DNA from 3 places in the Clostridium ljungdahlii DSM 13528 genome. Region 3 is predicted to be linked to each of the others. Evidence: riboswitches for the same ligand, from Rfam matches in the RefSeq annotation. Region 3 holds a riboswitch; each other region holds the start of a gene.

Evidence for each region. Region 3 has a riboswitch for cobalamin ahead of CLJU_RS11050 (DUF3467 domain-containing protein). Riboswitches for the same ligand answer to the same signal wherever they lie in the genome.
Region 1: another riboswitch for cobalamin. It lies ahead of hemA (glutamyl-tRNA reductase); the one in region 3 lies ahead of CLJU_RS11050 (DUF3467 domain-containing protein).
Region 2: another riboswitch for cobalamin. It lies ahead of CLJU_RS02855 (ABC transporter substrate-binding protein); the one in region 3 lies ahead of CLJU_RS11050 (DUF3467 domain-containing protein).

What each region holds. Positions count from the first base shown of each region.
Region 1 is NC_014328.1:473,869-480,073, forward strand. It holds gene CLJU_RS02185 (glycosyltransferase family 39 protein) at 1-1,124, shown strand, start outside; cobalamin riboswitch at 1,708-1,886, shown strand; gene hemA (glutamyl-tRNA reductase) at 2,045-3,241, shown strand; gene hemL (glutamate-1-semialdehyde 2,1-aminomutase) at 3,270-4,544, shown strand; gene CLJU_RS02200 (lipid II flippase Amj family protein) at 4,837-5,640, opposite strand; gene galU (UTP--glucose-1-phosphate uridylyltransferase GalU) at 5,985-6,205, opposite strand, start outside.
Region 2 is NC_014328.1:632,226-638,430, forward strand. It holds gene CLJU_RS02835 (hypothetical protein) at 1-297, shown strand, start outside; gene CLJU_RS02840 (TRAFAC clade GTPase domain-containing protein) at 322-1,596, shown strand; gene CLJU_RS02845 (GAP1-N2 domain-containing protein) at 1,599-2,654, shown strand; gene CLJU_RS02850 (YARHG domain-containing protein) at 2,668-3,450, shown strand; cobalamin riboswitch at 3,544-3,722, shown strand; gene CLJU_RS02855 (ABC transporter substrate-binding protein) at 3,827-4,777, shown strand; gene CLJU_RS02860 (FecCD family ABC transporter permease) at 4,803-5,852, shown strand; gene CLJU_RS02865 (heme ABC transporter ATP-binding protein) at 5,852-6,205, shown strand, end outside.
Region 3 is NC_014328.1:2,460,191-2,466,395, reverse strand. It holds gene CLJU_RS11055 (hypothetical protein) at 1-486, shown strand, start outside; cobalamin riboswitch at 834-1,018, shown strand; gene CLJU_RS11050 (DUF3467 domain-containing protein) at 1,376-1,633, shown strand; cobalamin riboswitch at 1,814-1,999, shown strand; gene CLJU_RS11045 (hypothetical protein) at 2,327-3,139, shown strand; gene CLJU_RS21335 (Ig-like domain-containing protein) at 3,253-6,205, shown strand, end outside.

The sequences.
Region 1 (6,205 bases), 2.0 Mb from region 3:
CTAGATTATTTTCTAAAAATGTTTTGTCAGACCAGATAGTTTGGTTTTTACCTCTAGCTATATTTGGACTTGCTGCATCTGTAATAGTAGAAAAACTTAAGTTCCCATTTGATAATAAGAAAAAATTGGGGTTAACATTATGGACATTATGGTTGGTACCTGAATTCATATATTTCAGCTACACAAAGGGATTGTTCCATCCATATTATTTAAGTATGCTGGCCCCTCCAATTGCAGCCTTATGTGGAATAGGACTTACTTCCATGTGGAAGCTATATAAGGAAGGCGGCATAAAATCATGGATAATGCCTGCAGCATTTATTGTAGAAGGATTGGTACATCTTTTAATGTTATCCTATTTTATTACTACTATATCCACTACTATAAAATCTATAATTATAGCAGCTATAATATTGTGTTTTGCATCTGCCGCACTGCTTATAATATATAGAATAGTCAAGAGAGGAAATTTGGATCAGGGCAATAATGGAAGCTTTGCCGAGATATTTACAACACTTGCCCTTGTAGGAATTTTGGTAACACCTGCTGTCGGTTCTGCTGCTGCTATAACTCACAGCTTAAGTTCTTTGCCTGCTGCAGGATTAGAGCTCCTGTCAAGCGGTGAATCAGGGAATTTCATGATGATGGGCGGACAAAATAGTAGTAGGAATTCAAAGCTTATAAAATTCCTTGAAAGTCATACTTCAAATGAAAAATATGCTCTTGTAGTTTCAGGTTCTGCTTCTGCTGAAGATATTATAATTGAAAGCGGCAAAAGCGTAATGGCTCTTGGAGGTTTCTCAGGATCTGACAAGATACTGTCCTTAAGCGAATTTAAACAAATGGTTAAAAAAGGTGAGGTAAGATATGTACTTACAGGAGGTATGGGAGGAAGAGATTCTCAGGATATAATGAATTGGATTCAGAGAAATGGAAAAGCTGTTTCAACTGCTGAATGGAAAGACACTACTAATTCTCAAGCTCAAAAAGGTCAAAGTTCTACTAATAATACTGATAATAGTAAAATGGATAGTAACTCAAAAAGAAACAGCAACTTACGTTTTCAGCCAATGGGCGGCATGAACAATGAAACACTGTATGATTTAAAAGGCACTGTAAAATAGAGGTAGAGTTTCTAAACAAAAAATCAACGTATGCTCTGGATATTTTTTACAACCTTCAGCTCGTTAAATATTTTGATAAGTCTAAGTAAAAAATTCTAAAAAAGCTAAGAACTTTTGAAAACTCGTACCTCAGACAATTCAAAAGTTCTAAGTTTTTACGAATTTTTTTCTAAGACTTATATGCAAAATATTTAAAAGAGCCTCATTATTGTAAAAATATGCTTGCGTATAAGCTGATTTTTAAGTTATAAATCCACATTGAGGTATTCTAGCTTGAAATTTCAACTTATACTTGAAAATAATGCTGACAAAATTGAAATCGCACTTAAAAACTTTTTTTATAAGTCTTAGTGAGGTATTTTAGAAAATCTTAGAAGCTTATATATGTCTGAGGTACGAGTTTATATAAGCTTCTTTAGATTTTCAAAATACCGAACTTTAGACCTATAAAAAGTTTTTAGTATGATGAAATTTGTCAGCATATGAACCGGTATATGTCAACTTTCAATCTAGAAACTCTATAGTTGATTCTTTTTATGATAATGTTATAATTAAGGTGAAAATTAATGTTGTAAAATAAAATTTAACAAATAATAGTATAGGTTTAATTACATTTAATTAAAAGGGAATCAGGTGGAAATCCTGAACTATCTTGTAGCTGTATTAGGTGAATTTAAGTAAGACAAGCCACTTGTAAATAGGGAAGGCATACTTAAATGATGAAGCTTAAGTCAGAAGACCTGCCTATATAGTAGGCCATTAACTCTACAAGTGATAGGGGGCATTGTAATAAATAAAGTATTTATTACTTATGTTTTATGTGTGAAGACCTTTTAACACTTAGTTAAAGGGTTTTTTAGGTATATAGTGAAGTTATATTTTAATTATAATAATATAGTTGTAATATTGGAGTTGATAAAATGATACAACTTATAGGGGTAAAAAGTGAATGTGATATTGAAATAAGGCAGAAGTTCTCTATTGTATCGTCAAAATTAGAAGATAAATTAAAAAATGTTTATAAAATTACAGCAAACGTTTTAATTTTGAGTACTTGTAACAGAACAGAAATATATGTGGATTCTAATATACAAGGTGAAGAACTAATAAATGCTGTATTTGATGCTTTAGGTTGGAGCAGGGAACTTATTACATATACCTTTTATGCAAAAAGTGAAGATGCTATTAAGCATTTAATGGAAGTAAGTTGTGGTTTCCATTCTAAAATTTTGGGAGAAGATCAAATTTTAGGACAAATTAAGACTGCATATAATATGGCATTAAAAGCTAAGACTATAAAAGGACAGATTCAGAGGCTATTTCAGAATGCAATAACTTGTGGTAAGAAGTTTAAGAATGACTGTGAAATGTATAAAATACCTGTATCTGTACCATCAATAGCTGTTAAAGAAGCAGAAAAGAGCAAAGTAAAAAGGTATATGGTAATTGGGTTTGGTGAAATAGGAAGGCTTGTTCTCAAATATTTAGCTGGCTTGAATACCGAGATAGTATATATCGTAGTACGTGATTTGAACAAAGTTAAAGATTTATATGAAAATTGTAACTGGATTAAGTTCATAACTTTTAAAGAAAGAAAAGCTTATTATAGCAATGTGGATTGTATTATAAGTTGTACTTCTGCACCTCATACTATAATTTATAAAGAAGAACTTCCTAAAAAGAAATTTCTCATATTTGATCTTGCAGTACCTAAAGATATAGATGCAGGTGTATTAACTCTTCCAGATGTAAAAGTATATGATATAGATAATATAAGCAGTATTGATGAAAATAATAAGATTATGCGAAAAGAAAAAATGGAAAAGTACAGGTATATTATCCAAGAATATATAGATGAATTTATAAAATGGCAGTCTTTAGATGAACTTTCACCGGAAATACAGAAGATGAAAAGTTTTGGAAGTGAAATATGTGAAAAGAGGATAGAGACTTTTAAAAATAAGAGGTATACCAAAGATAATGAAGTACTCGTACAAACTATGATACAGAGTACAGCCAAAGTGTATATAAACAGGGCTATAGATGTGTTAAAAGAAGCAAAACTTCAAGGAAAAGAAGATGAATATTTAAAGCTTATAAATAAAATATTCTGTTAATGATGAAGAAATGGAGATGTAAAACTTAATGAGAAATGATGATATATTTAATGAATCCAAATTATACATGCCAGGAGGAGTAAATAGTCCTGTTAGAGCATTTAAAGATGTGCCTTTGAATCCACCTGTTATAAAAAGGGGAAAAGGAGCTTATATTTATGATGAGGATGGTAATAAATACATAGATTTTGTATGCTCATGGGGGCCTATGATTTTAGGACACTGTGATGATGATGTGGTAAAGGCTATAAAGGATACAAGTGAAAATGCTATATCTTTTGGTGCTACTACAGAGCTTGAATTGGAGCTTGCAAAATATGTATGTACCACTTTAGATAATGTAGAAATGCTTAGAATGGTAAATTCAGGAACAGAAGCAACTATGAGTGCGGTAAAGCTTGCTAGAGGGTGTACTGGAAGAAATAAAATAATAAAATTTGCAGGTTGCTATCATGGTCATTTTGATGATTTTTTAGTAGAAGCAGGTTCTGGAGTCATGACAGAAGGAATTCCAGGAAGCGCTGGGGTTCCTGAGGACAGTGTGAAAAATACTTTAATAGCTAAATATAATGATCTTTCTAATGTGGAGAAAATTTTTGAGAAGCATGGTAAAGACATTGCAGCGATTATAGTAGAACCAGTAGCAGGAAATATGGGCGTAATTCCTGGGGATGCCAATTTCTTAAAAGGGCTTCGAAGTATTTGTGATAAAAATGGAAGCTTGCTTATTTTTGATGAAGTAATGAGTGGATTTAGGGTAGCCTATAAAGGAGCCCAGAGCATTTATGGAATAAAACCGGATATAACTACTTTTGCAAAAATTATAGGTGGAGGTCTTCCTTGTGGTGCTTATGGTGGAAGAAAAGAAATAATGGAAAAACTTTCACCAATGGGACCTGTCTATCAGGCAGGAACAATGTCCGGAAATCCCCTTGTAATGGCTGCAGGAATTGCAACTTTAAAGAAGCTGCACGACAATCCTGATTACTATGAACATCTTGAAAAATTAGGTGCAAAATTGGAACAGGGTATAAAGGACATAGCAAAAAAGAAGGGCATAAATGTTGTAGTAAATAGGTGCGGAGCAATGTTTGCTATATTCTTTACTAAAGATTCAGAAGTTAGAAATTATGAAGATGCTAAAAAATGTGATACTGCTCTTTTTGCAAAGTATTTTCAGCATATGTTGAGCAAAGGCATTTATATTGCACCTTCTCAATTTGAAGCTATATTTTTAAATGTAAAGCATACTGAAGAAGATATTGATAAATTCTTAGAGGCATTCAGCACATTTGAAGCCTAGATAGGGTTTCTAAGCAAAAAATCAACTTATACTATGGATATTTTCTACAACCTTCAGCTCCTTAAATATTTTGATAAGTCTAACCAAAAAATTTTGAAAACCTAAGATCTTTTGAAAACTCGTACCTCAGACAATTCAAAAGGTCTAAGTTTTTCTGGAATTTTTTACTAAGACTTATATGCAAAATATTTAAATGTGTTTGCTTATTGTAAAATATTTCTACACATAAGTTTATTTTTAAGTGAGAAACTAAACTTTATAGTTTGGAAATTAAAACAAACTTTCACATGAACTAAATTAACTTTGCTATAAGGACTATTAGATGTGAAGCAGGCACTAATATTAATTGTGCTAATATACTTCCAATAATCAATCCACCAACAATAAAAATTATGCAGCGGTTAAATTCCAATTCTGTACGTTCTCCTCTTATCACATCATCTGTCATCATAGATAAATATGGATCAATAAATATAAACATGAATATTGTTGAAATACTGTTGATTACAGATGCTAAAGTGCTGCAAGTAGTTCTTAAACTAGGACTTAAGCATCCAGCATATAATGATGATAAAATACTTATACTTGATATAGAAAATGCAATAATATTTAGTAAAATTACCTTTTTAGGAGTTTTTCTAAAGTTCTTTAATTCAGATAAATTTTCTCTTTTAGGAATTGAAATACTATTTTTAAACTGCTCAATTCCTGATTTTGAAAATGCATGAATCATCAATCTAGGTAAAGACCTGTAAACACTAAATGATATAACCAATTTGTTAAACACTTTTATAAAAGTTGGCATTAAAATTGCACCGGCTATTGTGGCTAAAGTAATAGAAAAAACTATCCATCTAAAAATATACAGTAAGTTACTAGAATGACCTGTATTTATTCCATTTTCAATAGTTTTTGCTAATAATGGAGCTTGAATAGTATTAGCTGTTCTTTGTATAAGTAAAAAAACATTAAATACAGCAAAAGATACTGCAATTCTACCAGTTCTTATTCCCACAATTCTAGTAGAATATGCTAATGTTCCTATAACATAAATAATAAAAGTTAGCATAAAAACTAAATATACCTGTATTGTCATTTTTCTTACCACCTTATGGCTTCATTAGTTTATATTTATTTCATAAATTTGTATATTCAAATTATATCACAATTTTAATTTTGATAGGAACTTATAAGATGAAGATTTTAGATCATACAAGGAAACATGCTGACAAAATTGAAATCACACTTAAAAATTTTTTTTATAAGTCTTAGTGAGACATTTTAGAAAATCTTAAAAACTTATATATGTCTGAGGTACGAGTTTATATAAGTTTCTTTAGATTTTCAAAATGCTGAGCTTTAGACTTATAAAAAGTTTTTAGTGTGATGAAATTTGTCAGCATGTTTTTATATGACTTGAAACTTCTACTTAGAACTTTCCTAAAGTGCAGTTTTAATTGTAGATAAATATTCCAAAAGCTCACCTTTTAAGACATTATTTTTTAGCGCATAGTGTATATTTGCTTGAAGGAAAGCAAATTTATCTCCTGCATTATATCTTTGGCCTTCAAAATAATATCCATATATTGCTTCAGTTTTTACAAGTTCTTTTAGGGCATCTGTTAGCTGTATTTCTCCTTTTTTATCTGATTTGTTTTTTT
Region 2 (6,205 bases), 1.8 Mb from region 3:
TATTTCCATAATATTGACTCAAATAGATATTTATCAAGCATAAATGAAGATAAGAGCATTGACTATGATGGGACTCACAAAAGTGATAAAAATAGTGAAAGTTTTGATTTCAAAAAATTTGATGGAAAGTGGTCTTTAATGCAGTTTACATCTAACAAAGGTAATATAAATTTTACTACGCCTAATGATGGAAAATATTCTATTAGAATTATCGGGGCAAATGCAAGTGGTAATTTTGCCATAAACGTAAGTGCCAGTAATAATATAGATATTTCTCATAAAGATTTTTTTGATTAATTAATAGAATGGAGGAGTGAGAGTATGGGAATCTTTAAATTTTTCAGGAGTGGTAATAGTGAACCTAGAAATACTTATGAGAAGGCAACTTATGAAAGAGGACCTTTTATGATAACATGTCCTTTTTGCTTTAAAAAATTTAAATCAGATCATGTGGTATTCAGGGCTTCTCACTCGGAAAAGGGAGATCCTGAATATGAAAAGGTAGAGGATGAGCTTCTTAATAGATACTATAAAAAGATAGGAAAAGGAACATTAGGGCCAATGAATCCCGTTGTTAAGGCTCAAGCACTTCCTGAAAGAAATAAGACGAGAGTGGACAAAGTACTAGTTGAAATTAAAGACAAATACGATGCAAGTACAGATGAAAGATTATGTCCTTACTGTCATAATGATTTGCCTATAACTTCAGGAAGAGGACCTTCTAAAATTATATCTGTTATAGGAGCTTCTCAAGTAGGAAAGTCTGTATATATGACAACTCTTCTTTATGTGCTTGAAAAGTATACTTGTGAAAGAATAGGGGCATCTCTTATTGCAGGAAACTCTGGTTACAATGATGAGATAAGAGAAAATCAAGAGAGAATTTTTGAAAAAAATTTAATGCTCGATCCTACTCCCAAACAGCATGTAGAACCTTTAATAGAAAATTTAAAATTTAAAGAAGATAAAATTCCACCTTTGACTCTTATTTTTTACGATATACCAGGTGAGGGTATGACAGATAAGGCCTATATGGAAAATCATGCAGAACATATAAAAAATTCAGATGGAATAATATTTCTTGTGGATCCACTTCAAATGAGGACTTTGAGGAAAAAGTTAAGTATTGTGAATAGGGAAAAAGGTGACTTTACGGAAAAGTATCAGGAACCGAAGGATATAATAGTGTATTTGTTTGAAAATTTTATATCCAAGGAATCTAAAGAAAAAACGCACATACCTACGGCAGTAGTAGTTACTAAAAGTGATATGCTTAAGAATTTAAAGGATGAAGAATATATAGGAGAGAACAGTAATATATTTAAAAATTACAATCATGAGGGATTTTTTAATTTAAATGAATTTGAAAATATTGATGGTGAAGTTAGAAAGTTTTTATTGAAAGCTGATGCCCCATTTAAAGGTGCCGTGGATGCTTGCTTTAAAACTGCAGGTTATTTTGCAGTATCTTCTTTGGGTTCTAATTCCAATCATCTTGAAATAGATAGAAGCAGCAGTATAAATCCTATTAGAGTGGATGAGCCTTTTTTGTGGCTGCTTTATAAAATGAATTATTTGGATGGGGGCAGGGAATAGATATGATAGAGCAGCAGTATTATACTAGGGAAAAAAGAGGAATATTTAGCAGTACTCCAGGTTATGATACTATTGCAAAAAGCAGTGGACTTGAGGATGAATTCATAAAAGACACTATTCACAGTTTATGCTCTTATACTGCTCCTGCATTTTTAGCCGGAGAAAAAGATTTAAGTAAATATCCAAAGGCACTTTTTTATGCAAATACTGGAGATGGAAAAATTATAATAGGGCAATCAGTTTTTGCAGGGGAGGACTATACCTTAAAAAGAAACAGGTATTTTACTCACTGCTATGTAATATCTGAGAATGAAAGAAAGTTATACATAGAAAATCCTGAAAAAATAATATATGCCTCAGGATTTGTAGAAAATTATGATATGGAAAAGGGAAATTCTATAGAAAGTTTGAGAGAAGTGAAAGTTGATAGAGTCTGTGATGTGTTTAACTCTATAGAAGATTTGTTTTTAGCTGCTTCTATAGATAAAAATACGTTTATAAATATGGTAAAAGCTTGTTTTGATGCAGCTGCTTTTAATAAAAAGATATATATTGTGGTTCCTTATAATGAAAATATGGATAAAGTTATAAAAGGAATACTAAAATACCTGTATAGGGCACTTCCTTTTGCAGTAAGGAGAAAGGTTGGTTTCACAACTTATGTGAAGCAGCCTGAAATAAAGGAGTCTATAAATATTGAATTTCTACTTGAAGGAAGCATAAAAAGGCTTACTCAAGATGTAAAAGCAGGATATGTTTTTGATATAGCAGATAATAATTTCTATCTTGAAGGAATTGATGAAAGACATCATATTTTTATAGACTTTGTTATGAATAATATAGAAAATGAGCAGGCTTTAAATGAATTCTTTATTCAGGCAGATAATGTTTGCTCTAGAGAAAAATTTACCATTGATATGTATGATAATATTTTATGCCCATCTTCTAAAAATGAAGAAGTTAAAGAAAGTACTATGTGTATGGAGGAAAATGAACAAGTTGAACATAAACATAATCTAGTGTATTTTTTAAAGAAGTTATTTTTAAATAAAGATTAGAGGTGACAAGTAGATGCCTAAATGTAGAGAATGTGGTACAGAGCTGGATGAAAATGATAAGTTTTGTGTATACTGCGGTGCAAAACAGGAAAAGGAACGTGAAAGAGAAGAGGATAAAAATGATGATACAAAGTATTATGGAAAAGAAAATAATGACTATAAAAAAGAAGATAAAAAGCATGAGGATAGCTTAAAGAACAGCGATACTTTTGATTTTAGTTCATCTCATGAAACAAAAAAGACAGATAGAAAAGATAAAGATGAATTTACCAGAGAGATAGATGACACTCAACTTAAAGATAAGCGGCCATTTAATTTCAAAATGATAGGTATAACTATTTTAACTATAATTGTATTTGTTGTTGCCTTTAAGATGATATCCTCACTTATAAATAAAGGTCCCGGCAAAAATGTTTCAAATGTGGAATCCAAGCAAAACGTTTCTTCTGATTTGAATAACAATGATGAAAATGATTCAGATAATAATTCAGGAGAATACGTGATACCTTACAGCAATACAAGGGCACTTACTAGTAATGACCTGAAAGGTATGAGTAAAAAGCAGCTGGCACTTGCTAGAAATGAAATATTTGCAAGGCATGGCTACACATTTCCTACAGAACCATATAAGAGTTATTTTGCAAGTAAGTCCTGGTATAAGCCTAATCCCAATTATACTAATGATGGCAAGGAACTTTCCGCGCTTGAGAGACATAATGTAAAGGTGATATTGATAGCAGAAGGCCGTGGAAAATATGTATCACCTGGATATGATGCAGATTATTATAAAAAATAGGCTAGCACATTGGCTGCTATTTCTTTGAAAATGCATAGGGTATAAAAAGTAGAATTTGATATAAAATAGGAGAAATGATATACTTATTCTATAATTTAATATTGAATTTTAGGTACTTGATTTTTAAGTTTAAAAGGGAAATAAGTGAAGAGCTTATGCGGTCCCGCCACTGTAATGAGGAGTATATTTATGGAATTGCCACTTGGAAACAGGGAAGGTATAAATATACAATGAATCAGAGCCAGGAGACCTGCCTAAAATTTACGGATAGCTTACGCGGATAGGCTTTGAAGTAAATTTTAATTTACTTGAAAACTATTGTCTGTATGATAATGGTTTTTTTATTTACATTATTATATGAATGGGGGAAGTATTGATGTTTAAGAGTAGCAAAAAATTTGTTTTACTAATTATGATTACGATTACGGTATTTTTGGCGGGATGTGGAGCATCTAATACAAGCAATTCTACTACAGACAGCAGCAGCAAAAGTGAATCTACTAAAAATACCGCTTATCCTTTAAAATTAAAAGATTCAACTAATACGGAAATTACAATTCAAAGTGAGCCTAAAAAGGTGGTATCCTTATCACCTAATGTTACAGAAACAATTTATGCATTAAACAAACAAAATATTTTGGTAGGTAGAACTGATTTTTGCACGTATCCTACACAAGCTTCTAAAATACCAGCTGTGGGTACTATAACTGACCCAAGTGTTGAAAAAATTGTTGAACTTAAACCTGATGTTGTAATAGCGTCTAATTTAACTAAACCGGACATTTTAAAAAAGCTGCAGCAGCTTAATATAAAGGTTTTAACTATTTCAAAAAATGAAAGCTTTGAAAATACTTATAATAATATAGAAAATATAGGAAAAATAGTGAATGCTAATAAAAAGGCATATAGTATAGTTTCAAATATGAAAGAAAAAGTTAAAGTTGTACAGGAAAAGGTAAGAGGAAAGAGCACCCCTACAGTATATTATGTAGTAAGCTATGGTACAAGCGGCGATTTTACTGCGGGAAAAGACACTTTTGTAGGCAAGATGATTGAAATGGCAGGAGGCAAAAATGCTGCTTCTGATGTTACAGGTTGGAATTACAGTCTCGAAAAACTTGTTGAAAAAAATCCTGATATACTTATATGTTCCAATAAATTTAATAGCAAAAATGGCATTAAGTCTACAAAGGGTTATAAAGATTTGGATGCTGTAAAGAAAAATAAACTTTTCGAAATTGATGAAGATATTATAAGCAGACAGGGACCTAGACTTGCAGATGGGTTAGAAGCTCTGGCAAAGATAATTCATCCTGAAGCATTTTAAGTATATATAAGAGAGGAATATGCTTATGAAATTTTCCCGAAAAAAACATTTTAAGTTGTTTTTTTGCATTTGCATAGTAATATTATTTTTTTCGGCAGTAATATCAGCTATGCTGGGTTCTGCAGATATATCCTTCAAGGAAACACTATATGTGATACTAAGTAAAATACCTATTGTGGGAGGTTTAGTTTCTACAGCAAGTATGTCACAAAATCACATGCTCATAATATTACAGATACGTTTACCAAGGATAATAACTTCAGCATTAGTTGGAATGGGATTATCAGTAGTAGGTGCATCCTTTCAGGCAATATTTAAAAATCCAATGGCAGATCCTTACGTACTTGGAGTATCTTCAGGAGCTGCTCTTGGAGCTGCAATTGGATTTATGTTGCAGCTGGATACTTTGCTTTTAGGATCTACAGCTATTACTATGATGGCTTTTGTAGGATCTATTGCAACTACTGTTTTGGTTTATAACATAGCCAGGGTAAAAAACAAGATACCACCAACTACACTGCTTCTGGCAGGTGTTTCTGTGAGCTTTCTTCTATCTTCAATAATATCTATAATAATGGTATTCAACAGGCAGCAGGTTGAAAAAATTGTTTTTTGGACAATGGGAAGTGTTTCTGCAGCAACCTATAATCAAATATTGATGCTGATGCCTTTCATATTCTTGGGTGTAATTATAATACTTTTATTTTCAAGAGATCTAAATATAATGCTTACAGGGGATGATACTGCTAAAAGTTTAGGCATAGAAGTTGAAAATGTAAAAAAAATAGTACTTGCTGTTTCCTCGATAATTGTTGCAGCTTGTGTGTCTATAAGTGGTGTAATAGGGTTTGTAGGACTAATAATTCCCCATGCAGTACGTATGGTATTTGGACCTGACCATAGGGTGCTATTGCCTTTCTCATTGATAATTGGAGCTGTGTTTATGATTATTTGCGATACAGTGGCAAGAACTGTAGCTGCTCCTTCTGAAATACCTGTGGGTGCTGTAACTGCTTTATTTGGATCTCCATACTTTATTTATCTTTTAATAAAATCTAAAAAGAGAGTGATATAATGAATAATTCAAATTTGTGTGCAATTGAAGTTAAAAATTTAAATTACAGTTTTGATGAAGTTAATATACTTCATGATATAAACATAGATTTTAAAAAAAATAAATTTTATTCGATTATAGGGCCTAATGGTTCTGGTAAAACTACTTTACTAAAAAATATTGCTAAAACCTTGAAGCCTTATAAGAGCACAGTTTTTATAAAAGATAAGGATATACTGGATTTAAAAAGTAAGGCACTGGCAAGAAAACTTGCGGTAGTTCCCCAAAATAGCAACTTGGATATGGATTTTTCCGTACAGGATATAGTTTTGATGGGAAGGGCGCCTTATTTTTCGAAACTTCAAAGTGAATCA
Region 3 (6,205 bases):
ATATTTTCTAAAAATAGTGGATTATATGCTCGAAGGCAAGTAAGTTGTCCTAATATACCTGAAGAATTTAATGACTGTTATTTAATTGAGGGATTTCTTGATCCATTGCCTAAATGGTTAACAGAGGATTATTATTTTGGAAATTTAGGATTTGAAATGGTACGGCGGTATATTGGGAATGTTTTGTTAAGAGTAGAATTGCCAATGAATTTTAGTGGCTTATATATAGCAGATTATGCCCATATTCTTGATTGTAAACATACTAATCTTCGAGGAACAAGTCCTTTAGATTTAGGATATGATATATCCAATGGACATGAAGCAACGCAAGCATATGTTAATTCCTATATACCTGTAAAAAAATATGAGGGGAAGCATATGGCACCAGTAATACAAATAATTCGTAAGGAAAAAGGAATTGCTGTACCAAATAAATACTTGTCAGTTTGTAAGTTACAGCCGATATTAAGCGAGATTGATTTATAGAAGTTAATCCGTAAGGTGGTTTTCTAAAAATCTTGATAAACTATATGGTGTAAATATAGAAAATCCTAAAATACATATAGATAAACTAGAGAAGGGCACTCCTAGAGTTTAAACTGCCATACCTGCTATTGTGAGTCTTTCCAGGCTTGAAACATTCGTTCCACACGGCCCTTGACTTTTGGAACGCTGTTGGTTTTAATCTCAATGCCTATGCATATTTAGAATATAATCAACTTTGGTATACTAAGACATTATCATCTTTCGTTCAGAAATATCTTTATATTAATGAAAATAATGTTGACTTTTCAAAATTTTTGCTCTAAACTTAACATAAAGGTAATAAAAATTTAATATTTTTACTATTAGGTGCTGTCAAATTGATAGTTAAAAGGGAAAGTGTAAAAAACACTGCAGCCCACCGTTACTGTATGGAGGATGAAACCCTAGTTATGTCACTGGATTTTTATATCTGGGAAGACAGGGAAGTAAGATGAATCTGAGCCAGGAAACCTGCCTGATATGTGGGTGATTCTTTCGGAGGGGAAGATAATGCTATGTTTATTCAAAAAGTAAACGGTTATATTAACATAAGAGAACAGAGATGTTTTTAGTTATTAACCATTATTGTAAGTTATGTTATATATAGAGACCTTCGAAGGGAGAGGGTCTCTTTTTATTTTTGTAGGAATTTATCTGATTACAAGAACTCTGTTTATGGACAATCAAGTAAGTCATCAGATTTGTTCTTATTTTAGAATAACCCCTTCGTCATCAATGAAAGAACTAAATGTAGGGGATTAGACAGGCGAGTACAAAAGGAAGGTGATTAGATAGGGCGAAGTGTAAAAATAAGTTGAGTAAAAAAATATGAAAGGTAAGGGTGAATTCTATGGATGAAAATGTAAAATTAGAAGAAGAAAAGGAATTATATTCAAATAGATTAGAGCTTTCTGGAAGTGTATATGATTTTCAGTTAGATTTTATGAAGGTGTATAAAAAAGATGTAAAAGATAGTGTGAAGATATTTATGAGCCCGCAGCAGGCAAAAAGTGTTTGTATGATGCTTACGAAATCAGTAGAAAAGTATGAGGATACTTTTGGAGAAATTAATATAAATCCCAAAACTAACGCTGAGTTAAATAAGTAATAGACATTTTAACAGTATTTAGGACAAACTTTAGCATTAAAATTTATCTGATGTCAAGAACTCTGTTTATAGAAAATTGTGTTGTATTATTGAAATTTACAATAATTTAATAAAGTTTTTATAAATTATTGACAAATAAGTGGAGTTGGTGTATTGTAAAGGTAATGACAATTGTAAAATAAATGATAATTTTGAATAGGTTTCTTTTTTAGGAATTAATAGGGAAAGTGGTGAAAAACCACTGCAGCCCCCGCTGCTGTAAGGAAGATGAAATTCACAAAATGCCACTGAAGATATAATCTTTGGGAAGGTGTGAAAAGTAAGATGATGCCAAGCCAGTAGACCTGCCTGTTACAAACATATATGGTTCTTTCGGTGGGAAAGGTAAGTATTCAATGCCAGTAACATCTGTTTACATTAAATATTTATAAATTCATGTCGTATACTGGAGACCTTCGAAAGAAAGAGGGTCTCTTTTTATCTTTTATTTACACAAATATATATTTATTTACGTTAATCTAATCTCACCTGAATTACCACCTGGTTTATTTTTCATAAAGGTTAAAAATATGATTGTCATTATATTTAACTTTCCAGGAGGTGATTGATATAAAAGTGTAAAAGTTTTATCATTGTCTTTTAAATTTGGACAAGCAACAATTAAAAAATTAAAAATTTGGAGGAGTGTATAAAATGATTAGAAGATTAAAAAACAAATTATTTGCGACACTATGCATAACAACATTAACTTTGGGAGCTGTAGCTGCGCCGTCTGCTTTTAATAGTGTAAAAGCTGATGCTGCTCCAACAAAAACTGTCTATGTGGATGTTGAGAAAAATGTTTTAGGACAAGCACCTATTTTACAGCCAAAAGCAGTTACACTCAGTGATACGAATACCATTGCTGATGCTACAAAACAGGCTGTAGGTGATGGAAATGTAAACATAGTTTCGAGCAAATATGGCAAGTATGTAACAGGTTTTAAAGATACTACAGATAATCAAGCTGCATTTGAAGATTATTCATTTACGAGCAAGCTTAAAAATTTAACTAAAGGTATTGTCTTCAGAACAGATATACCAAAGCAGCCTATTGTTACCGATGCAAATTATTTAAGTGAAAAAGAATGTGATGGAATTTCAGGCTGGATGTTTACAGTTAATAATGTAGATCATGTTAACTCAACTTATTATGATGGAAGTACAACATTAGATAATGTACCGGATGGTGCTACAATACGTTGGGAATTTTCAGCAGCAGCAGGATGTGATTTAGGATTAGCAGGATATTTACCAGATGGAACAATTTCTGACAAAGGAACTTACAATTGGAGTTATACACAAACTCCTGCATTCTTTAGTGGAAGAGCAGATAAAACAGATCTTATAGCAAAAATGGCAAATCATGCGAATAAAACAGATACAGCTTATACTAATGCATTAACTCAATTGGAGACATTACAAGCTACACAAGGCGCTGTTAATACTGCAGCTGGTGCTTTATAAAAGCGGATTTTCCCTATTGATTAAGTAAATGTTTTAGATTGATACCGGGCTAAGATGTATTTTTAACCCGGTATTTCTTATATAGTTTTATAAAAATTAGAGAGGAGAACAAAGTGAAAAAATTATGGAAAAAGATTAGCCTTGTTATGATGCTTATGTTTACTTTAATGACATTTGCACCTTATACTGCTAGAGCAGGTGCATCACCAACGGCGTCAACGCCATCTTTAAACCAGGGCTCAGATGGAAATTACACTGTAAGTTCAGTAGATGACCTAAACAAACTCAGGGGAGATATCGATAAGGGCATAGACTATTTAGGCAAAAAAGTTGTTTTGACACAGGATATTGATATAAGTAAATCAAATGTTCCTTTAAAATCTCTTACCTCTCACAATAAAAGTTTTGATGGTACTTTTGATGGAAAGTTTCATACTATAAGTGGTTATACGGATGCAGCTTCAGGCTTGTTTGGAATTGTATGGAAAGATGGAATTGTGGAGAATGTTAAAGTTGATGCTAATGTAGACATAAAAGATAGAAGTAAAATAATTTTAGATGACAACGATGATGTATTTTATGGAGTAATTGCAAATGAATGTTGTGGTACAATTACCCACTGCTGCAGCACAGGAAGTATTGAAGTTGATGCTGGCAGATTTTCAACTTTAGCAGGAATAGTTGGTAATAGTGCATGTTCTGATGATAACTGGAATCTAATAAATGGATATACAGATAACTGCTGTAGTAATGTTACTTTTGATACTAAGTCTTCATTTTTACCAAATATTGCAGGAATTTGTGTTACACCTGGCTCAGAAATCAAAAATTGCTATTTTTATGGTAAATTCCTGGAAAATGAAAAAAAAGTATCTCGTCAACCAATCGATACAAGTAGCGAAACTGATGTAACTACCTGTGCATATGATAGTGATATACTGGGATTTTCAAGTACTTCTTTTATGGGAAAACCTGTGGGATATACCACTGCACAAATGAAAGATAAAGACAGCTACACCAAGCTTGGATTTGATTTTGATAAGACCTGGAAGATAGATTCTTCTGTAAATGATGGCTATCCATATCTAAATCCGGATAGTTCAACTAAGATAGCAGCAAAGGTAGTAGTAGATGTGCAGGCAACAGCTAAAGACAGAATCTTTGTACCTGGAACTGAACCTTTTAAGACTACAGATGACTGCCTTAAAGCAGAAGCAACTTTTAAAGTGATTCCAGAATCTGATAAAGATAAAGATTTAATAAGCAAGTATAATGTTAGTGCTACTTGTGATGGAGGTGTATTTTTTAATGCACCAACTATAGGAAATGTACCCCTAACAATTGATTCAAGCAAGATTAAGATAAACTATGATCAAAATGAAGATTACCAGTTTCTACTTGGTAAAGTACTTCCCTCAACTGCAAAACTTCTTGACAATAGTGCGGCAGCACCTACACAGGATGAAGAAAAGCAGCAGGTTGAAGATGCAAAGGAAGTAGAAAATATAATTTACAGCAAATTTGGTGTTGGACAGGAAAAAGCTGTGCCTGTATTTCAGTGGGAGGGAGATAAAGCTGATGCTCCTGGAAAGGAAGGTACTATTTTACTAAATGATGATGATTGGGATGTATTTTCATCAGCCCGATCTGGATACACAGGTATAAGAAGTGGTTACTATGACGATTGGTTTAAGGGCATACAGGATGAACTCCAGAGGATGAAAAATGCAAAAATTGGAGATCAAGATGTAAAAATGACAGAATGGGAAAAACTGGTTCTGGCAATTACATCTATAGGATATGACCCCAGGGATATAAAAGCTTATAATTTAATAGATATAATTTCAAATAAAAATTATTTAAATTCATCAGTTCAGATGTTTGCAGGAACATATGCAGATTATGCATTAACTTCTTATAATTATATTGATCATGTGCTAAATGATGGAAATCATATTGACAGAAATTATATGGAAGAGAGTACACATGATGGTGCTAAGAATGTTTACAAAGAAACAGGTGCTGATGGGTCTCAAGTAGCAGCAAATGCTTCACCTGATATGTGGACTATGATGTTACAAGAAATTGCAGCGTATTATAATGCAAATGCAAAAGAAGGAGACAAGTATTACGATGTAAAACAGGCCATGGATCATGTATTTGATCAATTTTCAAATTCTCAGGCTTATACTGGTTCTTTCTGGGGTGGTCATACAAGTGATGGCGATATTGATTTAAATAACCCGTGGACCAATGCCCAGGTATATATGACACTTGGAATGGCACATGCCAATGTTTTTGACAAGAAATTTATAAAAGATGGCAATACCATATTTAATGCTATACTTGAAGGATTTGATGGCAAAAATAAAACTACCCAATATGACAATTTAAAATATGATCCAGTGCAGATATGCAGGGGCATAGATTCTCTTGTAAGGGATTATGAAGGTAGAAACTCAATATTTGACTGTACAGATGTGAAGAATTCTACAGTGCCTGTAAATAACGACATAGCAGCACTGGATGTAGATAAGCTTACTTCAGCCGATAAAGACAAGGTTGATGCAGTAGAGAAATTGTATGATGCCTTAAGTGATGCACAAAAATCATCCATGAAGCAGGAAACAGTGGACAAGTTAACTGCAGCAGAGAAAAAGGTATCACCATCACAAACGGTAAATGTAACGGGAGTGACATTAGACAAGACGAGTGCAAGTGTGACAGAAGGAGATGCACTGCAGCTTACAGCAGCTGTAGCACCGGATAATGCAGCGAATAAAAAGGTAGACTGGTCAAGCAGTGATAAAACTATAGCATCAGTAGATGAGAACGGGAAGGTAACAGCAGTAAAGTCAGGAACAGCAGTAATAACGGCAGTGTCTGAAGATAATAAAGATGCAAAGGCACAGTGCATAGTTACAGTAACAAACACATCAAAACCAATACAGATAACTAACCTTACAATGGATAGTTCGTTTAAATTAGGTGAGGATGCAAAAGTATCTGTAAAGGCAGAAAATAATTCCGGTAAAGACCAGGATGAATCACTTATAGTAGCACTAT